DNA from 2 places in the Streptomyces sp. NPDC004266 genome. Region 2 is predicted to be linked to the other one. Evidence: riboswitches for the same ligand, from Rfam matches in the RefSeq annotation. Region 2 holds a riboswitch; the other holds the start of a gene.

Region 1 (7,172 bases), on a different contig from region 2:
ACCGTGCGGGCCGAGGCGATCGGCGCGGCGACGGTCGGGCGGGCGGCGAGCCAGGCGAGGGCGACGCTGGCGAGCTCCGCGCCGTGCGCCTCGGCGACGGCGTCGAGGGCGGAGAGCACGGCCCGGCCCCGCTCGGTGTCCAGGTGTCCGGCGGCCCCGGAGGCGCGGACGCTGTCGACGGTGGCACCGGGTCGGTACTTGCCGGTGAGGAAGCCGGCCGCGAGCCCGTAGTACGGGACGGCGGAGAGTCCGGCCCGCTCGACGGTCTCCAGGAGCGGGCCCTCGTAGGTGTCGCGCGAGACCAGGTTGTAGTGCGGCTGGAGGGCGACGTACCGGGCGAGGCCCTCGGCCTCGGCGAAGTCGAGGGAGGCGCGCAGCCGCTCGGGGGAGATGTTGGAGGCGGCGACGGCGCGCACCTTGCCGTCCTTCACCAGCTGGTCGAGGGCGGTGACGATCTCCTCGACGGGGACGGACTCGTCGTCGAAGTGCGTGTAGTAGAGGTCGATGTGGTCGGTGCCGAGGCGGCGCAGCGACTCCTCGGCGGCCGCCTTGATGGTGGGGGCGGAGAGGCCCTTGAAGCGGGGGTGGGCGCCGGCCTTGGTGGCGACGACGACCTCGGAGCGGTTGCCCCGGGAGGCGAGCCAGCGGCCGATGACGGTCTCGGACTCTCCGCCCTCGTTGCCCGCGGCCCAGGCGGAGTAGACGTCGGCGGAGTCGACGAAGTTGCCGCCGGCCGCGGCGTAGGCGTCGAGGACGGCGAAGGACTGCGCTTCGTCGGCGGTCCAGCCGAAGACGTTGCCGCCCAGGGCTATCGGGAAGACGTGCAGGTCGGAGGTGCCCAGTCGGCGGAGAGAGGTCATGTGGGGATCAACCGCTCCCGTCGCCGGGCCTATTCCGTGCGGTGCCTCAGAGGCTCAGGCCCTTGGAGCGGAGCCAGGACGCCGGGTCGATGCCGTCGCCGCCGGCCGTGTGGACCTCCATGTGGAGGTGGGCGCCGGTGACGTTGCCGGTGGCGCCGACGCGGCCGATGGTCTCGCCGGTGCCCACGGTCTGGCCGGCGCTGACCAGCATGGACGAGAGGTGGCAGTACCAGACCTCGGTGCCGTCCTCCAGCTCCAGGACGATGCGGTAGCCGTAGGAGCCGGACCAGCCCGCGGACTTGACGGTCGCGCCGTGGACGGCCTTGAGCGGGGTGCCCGTGGGCGCGGCGAAGTCGAGGCCGGTGTGGTAGCCGGAGGACCACATCGAGCCGGACTGCATGTAGGTGGCGGTGAGGGTGTACGAGGAGACCGGCAGCGAGTAGCTGGCGGCGAGCTGGGCGAGGCGCTCGGCCTCGGCCTTCGCCCTGGCCTCCGCTTCAGCCTTGGCCTTGGCCTCCGCCTCGGCCTTCGCCTTCGCCTCGGCGGCCGCCTTCTCCGCGGCGGCTTCCTTGGCCACGGCCTCCGCGGCGGCCTTCTCGGCCGCGGCCTTCTCCGCGGCGGCCTTCTCGGCGGCGTCGGCGGAGGCCTGCTGCTGCTCGGCCTGCTGGAGGATGCGGGCGCGCAGGGCCTCGCCCGCGGCGGGGGCGGCGACGGTCTGCTCGGTCTGCCCGGTGCTCTCGTCGGCCGCGGTGGTGTAGGTGGCGGCGGTGAGCGGGTTCGGGTTGGCGCGGGCCTCGCTGACGGGCTCGCTGTGCTCCTCGGGGAGGAGGTCGCCGACGCCGGGGAGGTCGTGGGCGTCCGGCAGGTCCAGGTCGGGGAGGTCCGGCAGCGATATGGCGACCGGGGGCTTCTCCTGCGCGGTGGCGAGGCCGCCCGCGCCGACGGCCGCGATGACGCCGACGCCGAGGACGGTGGAGGAGCGGGCGAAGTTGGAGCGCTGCTTGACGACCCGGTGCCGGCCGCCGGAGCGGCTCTCGGCGCGGAGGGAGCCCTCGGTGGGGTTCCACTCGGTGCCCGGGGCGGCGGGACCCGCACCGCCACCGAAGGCGTCGAAGGGGGCTTCGGGTGCGGGGGTGTTGGACGCCACGGAGGCGCGCTCCTTTCCTTCCTTCTCGCCTACCGGGTTAGCTGACGGGTTCGGAGCAGGAAGGTCTCCTACGGGCTCGACCGCCCTCGTGCGTGGTTGGCACGGGTGCGAAGGGGCCCGATTCACCCCAAGTGGTGGTTCCCCGGTTCCTTTTCAGGATTCGGCGCGTGCGCACGGTGCCGCCTCTTGCGACGGCTGGGACGACCGCGCTGCGTTATCGAACGTTAATAGACAGGGGGTCCCGATTCCAAGCCGTCCTCCTTGATCATTCATTGGATTGTGGGTGTATCGCCCGAGTTGACCCCCCTTCAGAGAGGCGCGGAGCGGCAAGGGCGAAACCTTCGCGATCTGACGTTATGTCAATTGTTATCGCAGTGACACCCCGCGACTACGTCCGGTGACCGGGCCCGCCCGGAGGCACCACCGGCATCGTCCGGCGCCGCTCGGGCTGCCCCGTCGCCGGGCGGCTCACCGCGAGCAGCGCCATGTCGTCCGTCGACCCGCCGCCCGTGTGGAGCCGCACGTCGCCCACGAGCGCGTCGAGCAGCTCCTCGGGCCCCGGGAAGATCCGCCCGGCGAGACGCGCCGCCGGATCGTAGAAGACGCCCTGCGCGTTCCGCGCCTCCGAGAGGCCGTCCGTGTAGAAGAGCAGCGTCGCACCCGGCGGGAACGGCCGCGCCTCCGCCCGGTCCGGCCACGCCGCCAGGTCGCCCATGCCGAGCGGCAGCGCCGCCTCGCCCGGCTCCAGCGACTCCAGCCGCCCGTCGGCGTACAGCATCAGCGGCGGCGGGTGCCCCCGGTTGACGACCCGTACGAAACCGCCGAAGGTCCCGCTCCCGTCGGTGCGCGGGATCTCGGCCAGGACGGCCGTGGTGAACCCCTCGAAGGCGTCGAGCCCGTGCCGGCGGGTGCCCTCCCGGGCCAGCGCCCGCTCCAGGCGCTGCGCCACGCCCTCCAGGGTCCGCTCCTGCTCGGCCGCCTCCCGGAAGGCCCCGATGACGACGGCGACGGCCTCGACCGCGTCCAGCCCCTTGCCCCGGACGTCCCCGACCACGAGCCGCACCCCGTGCGGGGTGTCCTGGACGGCGAACAGGTCGCCGCCGATGAACGCGTCGGCCTGCGCCGCCTCGTACCGCGCCGCGCACTGCAGTCCGCCGATCCGCTCGGCGGGCGTCGGCAGCACCGCCTTCTGCGCGGTCTCGGCGATGACCCGCGCCGAGGCGAGCCGCTCGCCGCTGCGGCGCACGACCCGGTTGATGAGGAGGGCGAGCCCGGAGACGGTGAGGACGGTCAGGGTCTCGGTGAGGGCCGGGACCTCGTCGGCGGTGCCGTTGTAGAGGTGCAGCCCCACGGAGGCGAGGACGGCGGCGATCCCGGTGAGGAGGGTCGTCAGCATCGAGAAGAAGGGCGCGGCGATCAGCGGAGCGGCGGAGAAGAGCGGCGACGCGGTGTACGCGGGCGGGGTCGCCAGGTCGAAGGCGACCCCGCCCACGATGACCAGCGGGGGCAGCGCCCGGATGAACTTCCGGGCACCGCCGTACTCGGGGCGGTCCTCGCCGCCCCGCCGTCCTCCGCCCGCCGCTCCTAGGGGGTTCCCCACCTGTGCTCTCCTGCCCGGTCCGCCCCGGCCGCGGTCCGCACCGCGCGCCCTCCCAGGGTGGCCGTCGCCGCCCGGGGCGGCGACTCCCACGGGGCCGAGTGGCGTACGGGGTCAGCCGGCCGCGAGCCGCCCGCCCCGGGCGAGGAGCGCCATCGCCGCCGCGCACCCCAGGCCCACCGCGCACAGCGCGAGCCACGGCGCCGCCGACCAGCCGGTGACGTCGAAGAGCGCGCCGGTCCCCAGGTTCCCGAGGGTGATCCCGATCCCGCACACCGTGTTGTAGAGCCCGTAGTGGGTGGCCACCCAGCGCCCCCGGGACAGGGCGACGACCGTGTCCATCTCGTACGGGTAGAGCACCGCGTTCGCGACGGCCAGGACCGCCGCGCACAGCAGCAGCCCCGCCGGCCCCCGGCCCAGGGCCGCCGGGACGAGGAAGGCCCCGCCCATCAGCGCGAGCCCGAGCACGAGACACCGCTCCCGGTCGAGCCGGCGCCGGGTCCAGGCCGTGATCCGCAGCTGCCCGGCGAGCGCGACGAGCGCCGAGACGACGAACAGCGCGGTCGTCACTCCCGTACCGCCCGCCGCGAGCGGCAGCGCCAGGTAGACCTGGAAGGACAGCACGTACGAGCCGGTCATGGCGAGCGAGAAGAGCCAGAAGGTGCGGTGCGCGAGCACGGTGCGGAACTGCCCCCGCTGCCCCCGCTGCTCCCGCGGCGCCCCGGAGACCCGTACGGGCAGGTGCCGGAGCTGTACGAGGGTCAGGCCGGCGAACAGCACCGCCGCGACCACGCACGTCAGCCGGAACGACACCCCCGTCAGGGCCACCCCGACGAGCGGCCCGAGCAGGATGCCCGCCTGGTAGTACGCGTTGAACAGCGCGAAGGCCTGGACGCGCCGCTCCTCCCCCGCCTCCGCCGCCAGATACGCCCGCACCGCCGGGTTGAACAGCGCCCCCGCGAGGCCCGTCGCGAGCGAGGCGGCGATCAGCGTCGGCAGCGACTGCGCGAAGGCGAGCGCCCCGAAGCCGACCGTCCGCAGCGCGCAGCCGGCCACGATGAGCGGCTTGAAGCCGAGCCGGTCGGCGAGCGCCCCGCCGACGAGGAACATGCCCTGCTGGGAGAGGTTCCGGGCGCCGAGGACGAGGCCGACGGCCCAGGCGGCCATGCCGAGCCCGTCCGCGAGGTGCGCGGCCAGGTACGGCATGAGCATGTAGAAGCCGAGGTTGATGGTGAGCTGGTTGAGGAAGAGGAGCCGTACGGCCGGATCGAAGGTGCGGCTCTGCCTCCAGATGCCGCCCCCGGCCTTCGCGGGCGCGGTCGTCGTCACCGGACACGCTCCAGGGCCCGGCGGGTCCAGCCGGTGACCGTGTCGTCGGAGACGTACGCGGCGGGGTCCTCCCGTACGGGGCCGTCGAGCAGCCCGTGCGCCGCGCAGAACTCGTCGTTGAAGACGGTGTCGAAGTACCGCTGCGGACCGTCCGGGAAGACCGCCGCGATCCGGGTCCCGCGCGGACGCGTGCGGGCCAGCCAGCCGGCGACCAGCGCGACCGCGCCCACGCTCCAGCCTCCGGTGGCGAACTGCCGCGAGGCCAGCCTCCGGGCCGCGCGGACCGCCTCCGCCGGGCCCACCCAGTGGATCTCGTCGAAGGCGCCGTGGTCGACGTTCCCGGGATGGATGGAGGAGCCGAGGCCGCGCATCAGCCGCTCCCCGGCCGGAAGGCCGAAGACGGTGGAGTTCACGGAGTCCACCCCGACCAGCTCCAGGGCCGGGCTGGAGCCGGCGCGCAGGGCCCGGGAGATCCCGGCCGAGTGGCCGCCGGTGCCGACCGCGCAGACGAGGACGTCGATCCGGTCGAGCTGCGCGGACAGTTCGGCGGCGAGCCCCGCGTACGCGGCGGGGTTGTCGGGGTTCCCGTACTGGTCGGGCCACCAGGCCCCGTGGAGGCTCCCGAGGAGTTCGGCGACCCGGTCCATCCGGGCCTGCTGCCAGCCGCCGTGCGGGCTGGGCTCGGGGACGACGTGGACCCGGGCGCCGTGGGCGACGAGCATCCGCTCGACGATCGGTTCGAGGCCCGGGTCGGTGACGACGTGCACGGGGTGGCCGTGGAGCACGCCCGCGAGGGCGAGGCCGAGACCGAGGGTCCCGGAGGTCGACTCGACGATCGGGGCGCCGGGCCTCAGCTCTCCGCGGCGGCGGGCCTGCTCGACCATGTAGAGGGCGGCGCGGTCCTTGATGCCGCCGAAGTTGAAGCCTTCGAGCTTGGCCCAGTAGCCGTCGTCCGTCCACAGGACGGGGGTGTTGCCGACGGTCTGTCCGTCGGCGGGAAGCGTCAGTGGTGCGGTCATGGGGACACGTCCTCGGGGTGGGTGCGCGGAAGGGAGCCTGGTCACGCGAGTGCGGGACCCGGCTCAGTTCCGGTCCACCCCGAGGGCGACGAGCAGCCGGCCCGGCTCTGGGCCGGGGCCCGCCCGGTAGCGGACGCAGCGCGCGCGGGGATCGGTCCGGAGGTCCGCCGCACGGGGCGGGACCGCGGCTCCGTCGGCGTCGGGCGCGGCGAGCGGGGAGGCGGGGGCCTGCGCGGGGAGGTGGGCGTCGAAGGTCCAGGCGTCCCCGGACCGCTCGCAGTCGTGCGGGAGCGCGGGGGCGGAGACGGTCGTGGTGCCGGAGGTCGGCAGCACGTGTCCGTGGGAGCCGTGGCAGACGCTCACGAGGAGGGCGAGGAGCGCGAGCAGGACGAGCACGGCGGGCGCCCGCCGGCTCACATCGCTCACACGCTCGTCACTCATGGTGCGCGTGACGTTACGTGGGGCCACGGCGCGTCCGCAAAGAGGCGGGCACGGTTTTGGCCACCGTTTACTTCAGACAGGCCCGTCCCACGGCGGACGGGTCGGCCCCGGTCCGGACGGGTCGGCCCCGGTCCGGGCAGGTCGGCCCCGGCCCGGGCAGGTCCGCCAGAGGCTCGGACAGGTCCGTCAGAGGTTCCGTTCCGCGTAGACCTTCATCGCGTCCCGGACGAGGACCGCCGTGCCCTCGCCGTGCCTGTCGTAGTTCGCCGTGAAGCGCGGGTCGTCCACGTACATCTGCCCGAGACCGATCAGGTACTCCCTGCTCGGCGTCGTGGTCGTCGACAGCCAGGCGACCTGGCGCCAGGCGATCGCCTGCACCTCGTCGCTGTCGGCGGCCAGACCCTCCCGCGCCGCCCGCCCGAAGTCGCGGGCGATGCCGTCCTGCTCCTCCATGAACGCCTTCTTCTGCGCGCCGGTGAGCGAGCGCCACCAGCGGTCGGCCTTCTCGTACGCGTCGCGGCCCCAGCGCTCGCCGACCTCCTCCTCGTACCGCGTGTGGTCGAAACCGTCGAACACCTCGTCGGCCATGAGTTCCTCTCCTCTCTCGGTCTTCCGCAGAGTGGTCCGCACCGACGCGATCCGGCGTCCGATGCGCTCGCGCTCCTGCTCCAGCAGGGCGAGATGGGTGCGCAGGGCGGCGGACGTGTCCCGCTGCCCCGCGAGGACCTCGGCGATGGCGGGCAGCGAGAGCCCCAGCTCGCGCAGCAGCAGGATCCGCT
Region 2 (7,172 bases):
GCCGCTGATCGGCTCCGACCATGTGGTGCGCGGCCCCGAGCGGGCCGCGCTGGCCGCCGGCGGCGCGATCGCCGTCGACATGGAGTCGGCCGCCACGCTCCGTACCGCCCGGGCCGCCGGAGGGCTCGGGGAGGGGCCGGACGGCCGCCCGGTTGCGGCCGTCCGGGTGGTGGTGGACGCTCCGGAACATGAACTGGTCCGGATCGGCACGGTACGCGGGGGAATATCAGCTTTCCGTGTTCTTCGTGCCGTCCTTCCCGCGTTCTTCGAATGGCACCGTTCTTTGCTGCTCCCCAGGAGGTGAACGAGTTATGGCCATGCCGCTCCGTCAGTCCATCCGGGTCGGGACCTACCTCTTCGAACAGAAGCTCCGCAAGCGGGACAAGTTCCCGCTGATCGTCGAGCTGGAGCCGCTCTACGCCTGCAACCTCAAGTGCGAGGGCTGCGGAAAGATCCAGCACCCGGCGGGTGTCCTCAAGCAGCGCATGCCGGTCGCCCAGGCGGTCGGCGCGGTCCTGGAGTCCGGCGCGCCCATGGTGTCCATCGCGGGCGGCGAGCCCCTGATGCACCCTCAGATCGACGAGATCGTCCGCCAGTTGGTGGACCGGCGCAAGTACGTCTTCCTCTGCACCAACGCGCTGCTGCTGCGCAAGAAGCTGGAGAAGTTCACCCCCTCGCCGTACTTCGCCTTCGCCGTCCACATCGACGGGCTCCGTGAGCGCCACGACGAGTCCGTCGCCAAGGAGGGGGTGTTCGACGAGGCGGTGGCGGCCATCAAGGAGGCCAAGCGGCGCGGCTTCCGGGTCACCACCAATTCGACCTTCTTCAACACCGACACCCCGCAGACCATCATCGAGGTGCTCAACTTCCTCAACGACGACCTCCAGGTCGACGAAATGATGATCTCTCCCGCCTACGCCTACGAGAAGGCCCCCGACCAGGAGCACTTCCTCGGCGTCGAGCAGACCCGCGAACTCTTCAAGAAGGCCTTCGCCGGCGGCAACCGGCGCCGCTGGCGGCTCAACCACTCGCCGCTCTTCCTGGACTTCCTGGAAGGAAAGGCGGACTTCCCCTGCACCGCCTGGGCCATTCCCAACTACTCGCTCTTCGGCTGGCAGCGCCCCTGCTATCTGATGAGCGACGGATACGTCCCCACGTACCGCGAACTCGTCGAGGACACCGACTGGGACAAGTACGGCCGCGGCAAGGACCCGCGCTGCGCCAACTGCATGGCGCACTGCGGCTACGAGCCCACCGCCGTCCTCGCCACCATGGGCTCCCTCAAGGAGTCCCTGCGCGCGATCCGTGAGACGGTCTCCGGGAACAGCACGTCATGACCGGCGGGTTCGACCTGCGGGCGCTGCTCTCCGAGCGCGGCGCGGAGCGGTACGAGCTGCACGCCAGGTACCTCAACCCCCAGCTGCCGCGCATGCTCCACACCATCGGCTTCGACAAGGTCTACGAGCGGGCCGAGGGCGCCCACTTCTGGGACGCCGACGGCGTCGACCACCTCGACATGCTCGCCGGCTTCGGCGTGATGGGCCTCGGACGGCACCACCCCGTCGTCCGCAAGGCCCTCCACGACGTCCTGGACGCCCAGCTCGCCGACCTCACCCGCTTCGACTGCCAGCCGCTGCCGGGCCTCCTCGCCGAGAAGCTGCTCACCCACAGCCCGCACCTCGACCGGGTCTTCTTCGGCAACAGCGGCACCGAGGCCGTGGAGACCGCCCTCAAGTTCGCCCGGTACGCCACCGGGCGGCCGAGGGTCCTCTACTGCCACCACGCCTTCCACGGGCTCACCACCGGCTCCCTCTCCGTCAACGGCGAGCAGGGCTTCCGGGAGGGCTTCGACCCGCTCCTGCCGGACACCGCGATCGCCCTCGGCGACCTCGACGCCCTGGAGCGGGAGCTGCGCGGGGGCGACGTGGCCGCCTTCGTCGTGGAGCCCATCCAGGGCAAGGGCGTCCACGCGGCGCCGCCGGGCTTCCTCCGGGACGCCCAGGAGCTGCTGCGCCGGCACGGCGCGCTGCTCATCGCGGACGAGGTGCAGACGGGTCTCGGCCGGACCGGCGACTTCTACGCCTACCAGCACGAGGAGGGGGTCGAACCGGACCTGGTCTGCGTCGCCAAGGCGCTCTCCGGCGGCTACGTCCCGGTCGGCGCCACCCTCGGCAAGGACTGGATCTTCAAGAAGGTCTACTCGTCGATGGACCGGGTCCTGGTCCACTCGGCGAGCTTCGGGGCGAACGCGCAGGCCATGGCCGCCGGGCTCGCCGTCCTCTCGGTCATGGAGGAGGAGGGCACCGTCGCGCACGCCCGCCGGATCGGCGACCTGCTCTCGGGCCGTCTGAGGGAGCTCGTGCCGCGGTACGAGCTGCTGCACGAGATCCGCGGGCGCGGCCTGATGATCGGGATCGAGTTCGGGCGGCCGTCCTCGCTCGGGCTGCGCGGGCGCTGGACGATGCTCCAGGCGGCCCGCAAGGGCCTCTTCGCCCAGATGGTCGTCGTCCCGCTGCTCCAGCGGCACCGGATCCTCACCCAGGTCTCCGGGGACCACCTGGAGGTGATCAAGCTGATCCCGCCGCTGGTGGTCGACGAGGCGGACGTGGACCGCTTCGTGACCGCCTTCACCGCGGTCATGGACGACGCCCACGGGGGCGGCGGGCTGATGTGGGACTTCGGGAAGACGCTGGTCAAGCAGGCGGTCGCGCAGCGCTGACCGGTTCTCGACGCCGCTTTTGCCTCTGAGGCAATAAATTTGCCTCAGAGGCACGATCCTGGCGGAATGGACGCATGGACCACGTCCCCGGGGAGACCTCCCCGGCCCCCGCCACCCCCGACGTCCTGCCCGACGTCGCCCCGCAGCTGCGGGCCCTGCGCCGCCGCCGGGGGCTCACCCTGGAGGCCGCCGCCCAGCGGGCCGGCCTCTCGCCCGCCCACCTCTCGCGCCTGGAGACGGGGAACCGGCAGCCCTCGCTGCCGATGCTGCTGGCCCTGTCCCGTATCTACGGTACGACGGTCTCCGAGCTCCTGGGCGAGGCGCCCCCCGAGCGCGACCCCGTCGTCCGGGCCGGCCGCTCCGAACCCGTCGAGGCCGACGGCTGGATCTACCGCCAGGCGGGCGGCGCCGGGCGAGCCCTGCAGTGCCTGCGGGTCCACGTGCCGTACGCCACCCGGGCCGACATCGTGCGCGTCCACCCCGGCGAGGAGTGGATCCACGTCCTGGAGGGGCGGGTCCGGCTCGCGCTCGGCGAGGCCGTCCACGTGCTCGACCCCGGGGACAGCGCGCACTTCGACTCGCTGACCCCGCACCGGATCGGCGCCGCCACGTCCGGCGGGGCCGAGCTGCTCTTCGTCCACACCCTGATGCAGAGCCCCGCCGCCGAGCTGTGCCTCGGCGACGGGACCCCGCACCGGCGCTGATCCCACGCCACCCTTCCGAGTCCTGAATATCCAGGAAAGGAAAGACATGTCCGAGAAGTCCGTACCGGTCACCGGCGAGGAGCGCGGTGAAGGCAAGTTCCCCAAGGGGCTCGTGCTCCGCCTCTTCGCCTATCTGATCGCGGGTCACCTCTTCGCCGGCTTCCTCTATCTGCTCTTCATGCTGGGCGGGCAGAACCAGTAGGCGGCCTCAGGCCTCCGTGAGCAGCCGCTCCCGCAGGCGCTCACGGGTCTCCGGGGCCAGCTTCAGGCCCTCCGCGAGGTAGGCGTCCACCGAGCCCCAGGTCGCCTCGATCGTCTCGAAGGCGGCCCGCAGGTACTCCACCCGCGCGTCGAAGAGCGGGCTCAGCAGCTCCATCACCTCGGGCGACATCGCGTCCGAGGAGGTGGAGCTGCGGCGCACCTTGTAGCGGCGGTGCGGGGCGTTCGACTTCACGTAGTCGGCCTCGATGGCCTCCCGCTCGACCCCGACCGCGAGCAGGGTGATCGCGACGGCGAGCCCGGCCCGGTCCTTGCCGGCCGCGCAGTGCATGAGCGCCGGGACGCTCTCCTCCGCCATGGAGTGCAGGATCCGGCTGTGCTCCACGGTCCGCTCGACCACCATCTTCCGGTACGAGTCGGACATGCGGGCGGCCGCCTTGCCGTCGCCGAGGACCTCCCGCAGCTGCGCGATCCCGCCGTCGCGCACCAGCTTCCAGAACTCCTTGCCGTCGGCCGGGTCGTTGAGGGGTATGTTCACATTCCGGACGCCGGGCAGGTCGACGTCCGCTCCCTCGACCTTCCGGTCCGACTCGTTGCGGAAGTCGAAGACGGTGTGCAGGCCCAGCGAGGCGAGGAAGGCGGCGTCGTCCTCCGTCGCGTGGGCGAGGTGACCGCTGCGGAAGAGCCGGCCGGGGCGGACGGCACGTCCGTCCGTCGTCGGCAGGCCGCCCACGTCCCGGAAGTTGCGGACCTCCGTCAGCTCGGGCTCGGCGGCTTCGGCGGGCGGGACCTGCGGCAGCTGCTGCGTCACGGCTGCTCCTGTTCTGTTGATCGGTTCCTGGGGCAATCATCCCGGCTGGGAACCCCGGCACGCACCCCCTCGGACGGGAATGGGCGATCTGTCCGTATTGAGGGGTTCGATGTAACCCGCCCCGGTTGCAGGGGAGATGGGGATCGGTGCGTGAGCAGCGTCATAACCGTGACGGACCGTGCCTGATCGTCTTTTCCAAATACCCCCCGGGAAAAGGGGATCGAAGGGCCGTCATCCACGGAGGGTGACCGGAATTCCGGCGGGATGTCAAGGAATCCCGGAGTGCTCGAAAACCGTGGCTTGTTCACGCCGACCCCACTCGTCTAGCGTCGCGCTCAATCCGGACGGACCGCCGAATCCTGCCACCGACCGGAATCCGCACTCACCCGTACGAGGCAGGAGCGGGGGACCCAGGTAAGTCGCCGATCCCTCGAAGAAGGACGGCTCGGGGTGAAGTCGCGTGGACACGCGGCCGGACATCTCCAGTCCGAACCCGACAGCTCACCTCGCAGGCGCCGGAGAGGAATTCGCCATGCCCGCGAAGGGTAAGCACCGCCGCACCAAGTCCAACCGTCTGACCCGCGGCATCGCCGCCGCCGGCACCGGGGGCGCCGTCGTCGCCCTCCCGCTCCTCGGAGCCACCGGCGCCCACGCCGCCGAGCAGGCCGCCCCGGCCGCCGCCCCCGCCCAGGCCGTCGCCCACGTGGCGGCCGCCGCGCCCGCCACCGCGAAGACCGCGCCGAAGACGTACTCCGTCGTCCGGGGCGACTACCTCTCGAAGATCGCCACCGAGCACCACCTCGCGGGCGGCTGGCAGAAGCTGTACAAGGACAACCGCCGGGTCATCGGCGAGAACCCCTCGCTGATCCTGCCCGGCATGAAGCTCACCCTCGGCGCGAAGAACACCGCCGCAGCCGCCGCGCCGAAGGCCGACCACCAGGGCGCGCGGAGCTCCGGCAAGAACGGCGACGCGGCCCCCCGCGCCTCCCGCGGCGGCGAGCGCTCCTCGGCCCCGGCCGCCGCGACCACCGCCCCGGCGCCGGCCTCCGCGGCGCCCTCGCCGGCCGGTGCGCCCTCCTCCTCCGGCTGGGTCGCCCCGATCGCCGGTGCCGGCATGTCGACGCCCTACCACCAGTCCGGCTCCATGTGGTCCTCCGGCTACCACACCGGTGTCGACTTCATCGCCTCCACCGGCACCCCGATCCACGCGGTCGGCCCCGGCACCGTCTACTCCGCCGGCGACGGCGGCGCGTACGGCAACCAGGTCGTCATCCAGCACGCCGACGGCACCTTCTCGCAGTACGCCCACCTCTCCTCGATCTCCGTCTCCGCCGGCCAGACCGTCAACGGCGGCGACCAGATCGGCCTGTCCGGCGCGACCGGCAACGTCACCGGCCCGCACCTGCACTTCGAGATGCGCACCGGGCCGGAGTACGGCTCCGACATCGACCCGCTGGCCGCCCTGCGCCAGCACGGCGTGAGCATCTGACACCGCTTCGGCACCGGGGCCCGGCACGTACGTGCCGGGCCTCCGGCGTATTCCGGTTTGGCGGAATCTTTATCGGTGGCATATGTCACCCGCCGTCAACCCCTCCTTACGGTCGCGTAGGTCACATCCCAAAGGGAAAGATGTGCTCCCGTGGCAGACGATTCGAGATCAAAAGAAAAGAACGCATTCGGGTCGTACGCGGCGATCGGTGACAGCTTCACCGAGGGCGTCGGCGACCCCGGCCCCGACGGGACGTACGTCGGCTGGGCGGACCGCTTCGCGGTCCTGCTCGCCGACCAGCTGCCGGAGCACGACGCCTTCCGCTACGCCAACCTGGCCGTACGCGGGCGCCTCCTCGACCAGATCGTGGCGGAACAGGTCCCGCGGGCGAAGGAACTCGCCCCCGACCTGGTGACCTTCTGCGCGGGCGGCAACGACATCATCCGCCCCGGGACGGACCCGGACGACGTGGCCGAGCGCTTCGAGCGCGCCGTCGCCGACCTGACCTCCGCCGTCGGCACCGTCATGGTGACCACCGGCTTCGACACCCGCGACGTGATCCTCCTCAAGCACCTGCGCGGCAAGATCGCCACCTACAACGGTCACGTCCGGGCCGTCGCGGACCGCTACGGCTGCCCGGTCCTCGACCTGTGGTCGCTGAGGTCCGTCCAGGACCGGCGCGCCTGGGACGACGACCGGCTGCACCTCTCGCCCGAGGGACACACCCGCGTCGCCCTGCGCGCCGCCCAGGTCCTCGGCCTGCCCGTGCCCGCCGACCCGGACCAGCCCTGGCCGCCGGAGCCGCCCCGCGGCACGCTCGAAGTGCGCCGCGACGACATCCACTGGGCCCGGGAGTACCTGGTGCCCTGGATCGGGCGCCGGCTGCGCGGCGAGAGCTCCGGCGACCACGTCGAGGCGAAGCGCCCCGACCTCATGCCCCTGTAGTGCGCGGTGCGGCGGGGATCCGCTCCAGGACCCCGCCGGCGAACACGTCGTACAGCGGCAGCGTCTCCAGGTGGACGTAGCCGATGTGGCAGTCGCAGACGGCGAGGGGGCAGGCGCGGGGACGCAGCGCGGCACGGTACGAACCGTCGTACAGGTTCCCCAGCTCGGCCCTGACGAAGTGACAGCGCCGCACCGTCCCCTCGCCGTCCACCGAGACCACCGACTCCCCGGTGCGACAGGGCAGCCCCGCCGAGCGGTGCGGATGCCGGCTGTACGGGAAGAGCG

What was found. A riboswitch is a leader RNA that binds a small molecule or an ion and turns the genes downstream of it on or off. The one in region 2 is predicted to bind cyclic di-AMP.
Region 1: it holds a riboswitch for cyclic di-AMP, as region 2 does, so the genes downstream of both, ACFYUZ_RS07890 (M23 family metallopeptidase) here and ACFYUZ_RS19500 (peptidoglycan DD-metalloendopeptidase family protein) in region 2, are expected to answer to the same signal.

The regions. Positions count from the first base shown of each region.
Region 1 is NZ_JBIAMM010000002.1:674,138-681,309, reverse strand. It holds gene ACFYUZ_RS07895 (aldo/keto reductase) at 1-860, opposite strand, end outside; gene ACFYUZ_RS07890 (M23 family metallopeptidase) at 907-2,007, opposite strand; cyclic di-AMP (ydaO/yuaA leader) riboswitch at 2,019-2,183, opposite strand; gene ACFYUZ_RS07885 (PP2C family protein-serine/threonine phosphatase) at 2,396-3,607, opposite strand; gene ACFYUZ_RS07880 (MFS transporter) at 3,719-4,933, opposite strand; gene ACFYUZ_RS07875 (PLP-dependent cysteine synthase family protein) at 4,930-5,952, opposite strand; gene ACFYUZ_RS07870 (hypothetical protein) at 6,016-6,393, opposite strand; gene ACFYUZ_RS07865 (MerR family transcriptional regulator) at 6,580-7,172, opposite strand, start outside.
Region 2 is NZ_JBIAMM010000007.1:318,745-325,916, reverse strand. It holds gene ACFYUZ_RS19530 (1-hydroxy-2-methyl-2-butenyl 4-diphosphate reductase) at 1-304, shown strand, start outside; gene hpnH (adenosyl-hopene transferase HpnH) at 312-1,337, shown strand; gene ACFYUZ_RS19520 (aspartate aminotransferase family protein) at 1,334-2,719, shown strand; gene ACFYUZ_RS19515 (helix-turn-helix domain-containing protein) at 2,794-3,423, shown strand; gene ACFYUZ_RS19510 (DUF6126 family protein) at 3,470-3,625, shown strand; gene ACFYUZ_RS19505 (tyrosine-protein phosphatase) at 3,632-4,453, opposite strand; cyclic di-AMP (ydaO/yuaA leader) riboswitch at 4,794-4,981, shown strand; gene ACFYUZ_RS19500 (peptidoglycan DD-metalloendopeptidase family protein) at 4,986-5,942, shown strand; gene ACFYUZ_RS19495 (SGNH/GDSL hydrolase family protein) at 6,093-6,887, shown strand; gene ACFYUZ_RS19490 (STM4011 family radical SAM protein) at 6,874-7,172, opposite strand, start outside.